2 regions of the Sporosarcina sp. OR05 genome follow, and region 1 is predicted to be linked to the other one. Evidence: riboswitches for the same ligand, from Rfam matches in the RefSeq annotation. Region 1 holds a riboswitch; the other holds the start of a gene.
The links. A riboswitch is a leader RNA that binds a small molecule or an ion and turns the genes downstream of it on or off. The one in region 1 is predicted to bind preQ1.
Positions count from the first base shown of each region.

Region 2: it holds a riboswitch for preQ1, as region 1 does, so the genes downstream of both, queF (preQ(1) synthase) here and NRI27_RS12190 (QueT transporter family protein) in region 1, are expected to answer to the same signal.

Region 1 is NZ_JANKJL010000008.1:8,542-11,744, forward strand. Features, by position in the region: gene NRI27_RS12180 (BCCT family transporter) at 1-198, opposite strand, end outside; gene NRI27_RS12185 (helix-turn-helix domain-containing protein) at 438-668, opposite strand; gene NRI27_RS12190 (QueT transporter family protein) at 720-1,205, opposite strand; PreQ1 riboswitch class I at 1,212-1,256, opposite strand; gene NRI27_RS12195 (nitric oxide synthase oxygenase) at 1,387-2,496, opposite strand.
Region 2 is NZ_JANKJL010000001.1:511,778-514,980, reverse strand. Features, by position in the region: gene NRI27_RS02355 (MFS transporter) at 1-925, shown strand, start outside; PreQ1 riboswitch class I at 967-1,010, shown strand; gene queF (preQ(1) synthase) at 1,102-1,599, shown strand; gene NRI27_RS02345 (queuosine precursor transporter) at 1,613-2,251, shown strand; gene recQ (DNA helicase RecQ) at 2,324-3,203, opposite strand, start outside.

The DNA.
Region 1 (3,203 bases):
CGGACTAAAAATCAAAAAGAGACTAAGTGCCAATAATACAGACATAATCATCATGTAATACCAGCCGAATGAAGCGGCTACAAAGTTCTTAATTGTTGAAGTAACGGTTTCAAAGCTTTCAGATGCAAGCACCCCGTAACCGACGGCCAAAATAATAAGACCGATTGTGATGTAAAATACATTTGAGATTTTTCTCATGTTTCCCCCTATGCAATTGCGTTTTTATAAACGACTATAAACTATACCAATCCTATTGAAGGAAAGCAAAAGCGTTCCGTGTATGAATATATATGGAATTGTTTTATTTTATTTTTTTATCATGCGAATGAAACAACATAGCATCAATAGTTATACACGGAATTGGTAGTAATTATTCAAGAAGGGTAGGTGAAGGAAATGATGAAAAAATTGAGTCGATGGTACTAGGGTTTTTCGCGTTAATCTTCGTCTTTAATATCTCGGTCTGGAGGGATTTGTTCACTTAAATACTCCGCGATTTGGCGTTTGACTGTTTCTAGCTGTTTAAAATACAATTCAAATTGCGCTTGGTTCACTAAAAATTCATTGCCATTGTGAATACCCTTGATACGCCCTTCCAAAACATACTTCTGCACTTGGCTGACGGGCATGCCTAAGTAATCTGCCGTTTCTTCAATTGTCATATACATGGAGAGTGCTCCTTTCTTTCATAAAAAAAGAGACGGAAATCCGCCTCTTCTTCAAATCAACTTTTCGAGATTGATTCGTTTATTTAACGCAATCATTACTGGAATGCCGACCATCATGACGACAAATTCCCCAACTGCAACGAAAAGCCATGTAAGTAAAAATGGAAGTTCTAACACAATGTTTAATTCCCAGGCGATGAGGAACATCGTTACTGTGAACACCAATGTGTTAAATAACATCCTTTTATAAAGTCCACTGATGAACTTCGCTGAAAAGATTGTAATCGATAGCGCGATAACAGATTGTCCGACACCGAATACCAAATCAATTGGTCCAAGTTCAGAAAACAATAAGTTCGCGACAAACACACCGAGTACAATCCCAATGATGTATTTTTTATTGAAAACGACGAGATGGTTGAACATCTCTGACAAACGGAACTGGATGTTTGTGAAGCCGAAAGGGGCTATCAAAAACGTGACAGCTACATACAATGCAGCGATAATGCCACTTGTTGCAAGCGTTTTAACCTTCATATTCATTTCTCCTTAGTTTTTTATCGTGGGATGGTTACGAACCACGAGGCATAAAGCCTACATGCCAGTGTAGCATATTATACCCGTCCAAACAACAGGCGATAGATGGATGGACGTGTGGTAAACAGTGTGAATCGGTATGGAATGACCGATTTTGAGAGCTTTTATTTATTGAAGAGATTTAGTAGTAGCTCCCAAACGGATCCGGCTGATAAAAATAATTAGGTGATTGCTTTTCATTAGAATAAGGTTGATGGTAAATATGGGTGGCGGCCGGTGACAAAGGGGGAATGAGCCATGCCCAGTTTCCGGTAACGGCCCGTCCACTTTTTCGTTCGTTTTCTTCAAAGCGCTTAAATTGCTTTGCAGCTGTATGGTGGTCGATGATCGTCACACCAGCTTGTTGGTAAGAGTGCAATACGGCTATATTTAACTCCACCAAAGCTTTGTCAATCCATAGTGAACGGTTTAACTTCGTATCTAGTCCCATTAAGTCGGCGATACGTGGCAACATATTGTAGCGGTCAGCATCCGCCAAATTTCTTGCCCCGATCTCTGTTCCCATATACCAACCGTTAAACGGTGCCATTGGGTAATCAATGCCCCCAATTTCTAACCGCATGTTTGAGATGATCGGAACCGCATACCATTTCAAATTTAGCGCCGCAAACCCTTCGATTTCAGGATGGATAATCGGTACTTCTTTTACAATTTCCTCAGGAATGGAAAACCATTGCGCTTTTTCTCCGTCTGCTTGAATGACAAGAGGGAGTAAATCGAATGGTGTTTTTTCCCCATGCCACCCGAGATTTTCACATACCTCAGTCAGTTCAAGGGACGCTGAATCGCCAATAAGTTCCGCTCCATCTTTATAGCCGGCGTACCGAAGCAGTTGATGGTTCCAAATCCGAAGTGGATCTTTCCCATTTTTGCGTGGAGGGAAAACGGTAATAGTGGAGCGGATTTGCCCATCATTTGTTGCATATGCAATGTGGTCGACTAGTTTTTCAAATGCATCTTCTGCTGAAACCACATCACGCGCATCAACAATGTGTAATGTGTGCCAAAGCAACCGTCCGATGCAGCGATTACTATTGCGCCAAGCCATTTTCGCACCGTGTTCCAATTCAAACGGTTTGTGCGTATAGGTCCCCGTTACATCGATTTCATGTTTAATTTCCGCTAAACGATCGAGTCGATCTTCATCTGATTTCCCCAGTTCAGCATAACATTGTGTAATAAACTGCGTTGCTTCTATTAGTAATGTACGAGCTGTTGAAGTTTGTTCCATTGTGCTGCAACTCCTTTCATACAGCTTACCATAAGGAAGCAGGGGATCATTCAGCAACAATGTAAACAATTCATGAACGATTTATGGTGTTGAACAGGTGAAGGACTTTGGGGAGTTTAATGGGGGGAATTAAATGCAGATACATTGTATGTGAATATGTATAGATAATGTAGGTTGCCTAGGCATACGCGTAAAATTCCCATCGAAACATAGCTTGGCAGTTAAGTTATCAATAACGTTGAATGTAATGGGGGTGTTGAAAGAATTTATTGTTGCTAGACCTTCTTTTGCTAGGTGAAAGGTCCCTTTTTGGCGATAACTTTGTGAACTTGATCGATAACTTCTCGTATCCAACCGAATAAATTGTGAACTCAAATGATTAGAAGCATCCGCTGCGCGGAAAAACCTTTAGTTGGTCAAGTGCATGTAGCGCGACAAGAAAATAGTATTTACAGGTGTCGTTTCCGCGGGAGTAGATGAGTTGCGGAGCGTTTGAATGATGCGCACAAAATGCCTTTGCCATTAGTAAGGTTTATGGGCAGGCGTGTGCTAGTAAAAAGGTCATGAAATGGCGATAACTTTGTGAACTTGATCGATAACTTCCCGTATTCAATCGAATAAATTGTGAACTCGATCGATAACTCGACGTATTCAATGGATAACAGCGACTGCTTGATCGTCTCAGCTGCAATACGTAAAGAACGACA
Region 2 (3,203 bases), on a different contig from region 1:
AGCGTCGCTTTTATTGTATACAGTCGTTGAGGGACCGTATTCTTTGCTTGGTATCCGATTCATCCACGGATTTATGGAAGGGCTTATTGTTCCAGCCGCTTTCACATTTCTTGCAAATCGTACAGAAGAATCAAAACGTGGCCGTAGTGTCGCAATTTCCGGAGCGTTCGTTGGAATGGCGGCGATCATCGGTCCTGCCTATAGTGGGATTGTCGCTTCCAAAACAAGTACCCCTTTTATAATGGGAATGAATGGCCTCATCATGTTTATTTTAGCATTCGCAGCCTTCTTTCTGTTGCGTTCCTATACGTATGTCAGAAAAAATCGCTTAAAAATGTCATCACAATTTCGGGTCAAATACTTATTTAAACACCCCGGCATGGTCCGTGCATTTTCAGGTGCATTTTTTCTCATGTTTTCACAAGGTGTGCTGGCATTCATCCTCCCTTTAAAAGTGGAAGCGCTTGGCTTTGATACAAAAACAACCGGAATGCTACTCAGTACATTCGGGGTTGTCGCAATACTAATTTTCCTTCTACCGATTAATCGTGTATTTGATCGGGTACGTCCTATGATTACGTTAGCTTTCGGGATTTCACTAATGGGCATTTGCATGATTTTGTTAAGCCAAGTATCAGCGCTCACTCACCTGTTTTTAGCGATGGGGTTATATGGCATCGGCTTCGCTTTTCTATTCCCGTCTATCAATTCATTGCTAATTGACTCATCAGCTCCGGAATACCGCGGAAAAGCATACGGCTATTTTTATGCCTTTTTTTCCATCGGTGTCGTAGCGGGATCGAGCTTGATTGGCTATTTGGATTTATCGTTCACTGGTGGATTCATGGTGACAGGAATCATCCTTTTGTTCATTGCACTTTATACAATTTTAGGTTTGAAACGAAGTTTGCTATTGACAGAATAGGTAAAACCAGTTAAAGTCATAGACGAAAAGAATAACCCTGTTCGGGAGAGGTTCATAGCGACCCTCTATAAAAAACTATGGATGCCGGAAACTACGCCATGTCCATTTGACATGGCTTTTATTTTTCCATTTCTATGGCCCCTCCCTGACAACATAACTTCAGGGAGGTTTTTGTATTGACTGGAAGAGATGAAAACACACTACAAGACTTAACACTATTAGGTAACCAACGAACGACCTATGCTTATGAATACAATCCATCCATTTTAGAAGCCGTTGACAACATGCATACAACGCGTGATTACTTCGTGAAATTCAATTGCCCTGAATTCACTTCCCTTTGTCCGATGACGGGACAGCCCGACTTTGCAACGATGTACATCAGTTACATACCAGATGAGAAATTGGTCGAAAGTAAAGCTTTGAAACTGTATTTGTTCAGTTTCCGGAATCACGGGGATTTCCATGAAGACTGTGTCAACATCATCATGAATGATTTAATTCATTTATTGGCGCCTCGCTATATTGAAGTTTGGGGGAAATTTACGCCTCGGGGTGGTCTTTCAATCGACCCTTACTGCAATTATGGTAAACCGGGAACGAAATACGAACAGATGGCGGAGCATCGTTTGATGAACCATGATCTGTACCCAGAGAAAATCGATAATCGATGAGGAGTAATGAAAGATGCGCTATTATTTAAGTGGAATATTTGTAGGTTTATTAATTTTATCGAACATTGTAGCAGTGAAATTGATCAGCGTTGGCAGTTGGATTGTTATTCCTGCAGCAGCCGTCATTTATGTCTGTACGTATCCGATTTTGGATGTACTAACTGAAGCTTATGGGAAAGAGGCTGCCCGAAAAACTGTTCAAACCGGGTTTATTGCACAACTTTTGGCAATAGGATTCATTTGGATTGCCATCCACTTGCCTGCTGCTCCTTTTTATGAAAACCAAGCTGCTTTTGAAACGATCTTTAACGCAGGTTTCCGTGTGACAATTGCCAGTTTAGTTGCCTATCTCGTGAGCCAAAACTTAGATGTAACAATCTTTGATAAGCTGAAACAAAAACACGGCTCTAAACAATTATGGGTACGTAACAATGCCTCTACGATGGTGAGTCAATTCGTCGATACGACGTTATTCATTACAATCGCATTTGCAGGAACAATGCCTACCTCTATATTACTTGGCATGATTGCGAGCCAATATATCTTTAAGTTTTCAATCGCAATTATCGACACACCCATTGTGTATGTATTGGTTGCACTCTGCAGAAAGAAAGAGCGAAACGTCCAACCAATTGTTTCACCTCAACAATAATTCGAACGTAAAAAACCGCGTACCGGCGACTCATTTGAGACGCGCACGCGGTTTTCCTTTTGTCTAAAATTCTTACACCATCTGCTTTGAAAAAGCTTTGATTTCTTCCATAAACGCTTCTCCATACCGCTCAAGCTTCGCATCACCTACACCATTGACTTCCAAAAACGCTTCGTCGGTCATTGGCATTTTAGCAGCCATATCCCGTAATGATTTATCAGAGAAGACGACGAAAGGCGGAACACTTGCTTCTTGTGCAATTTTCAATCGAAGTGCGCGTAATTGGTCAAATAACGGGTCGTCTTGCGTAATCTGTTTTGTTTCGACTGTCGCTTTCCGATAGACTTTAGTTTTCCCAGTCAGCACATCTTTGCCTAATTCCGTCACATAAATAATCGGGAATTGACCATTTTCAACACCTAAATAATTTTCCGAGATAATAAACTCAATAAAATCGGACACTTCCTTCGCGTTGCGGCCTTTCATAATGCCATATGTCGTCAGTTTATCAAATCCGAATTCGACAACTTTCTTATTTCTTGAACCAGTCAACACTTGGGCGATCATCGTCTTTCCAAAACGTTGCCCCATCCGAATAACGCAAGATAACACTTTTTGAACGTCAACAGTTACATCAGCCCGTTCCCGCGTATCCGTGCAATTTGCACAACGGTGGCAATCTTGTAGGTCACTTTCACCAAAATAGGAGATGATGAATTTTTGTAGACAAGATTCGGTATGACAATAGTCGATCATCGATTGTAATTTTTCCAACTCACCAGGTATCCGATTGACATCTTGTGATTGATCAATAAGGAACCGTTGCGTAATGACATCTTGCGACGAGAATAATAAGGTACAGTGACTATCAAGTCCATCTCTTCCCGCACGACCCGCTTCTTGATAATAGCTCTCCATATTTTTCGGCATCTGGTAATGAATTACATAACGT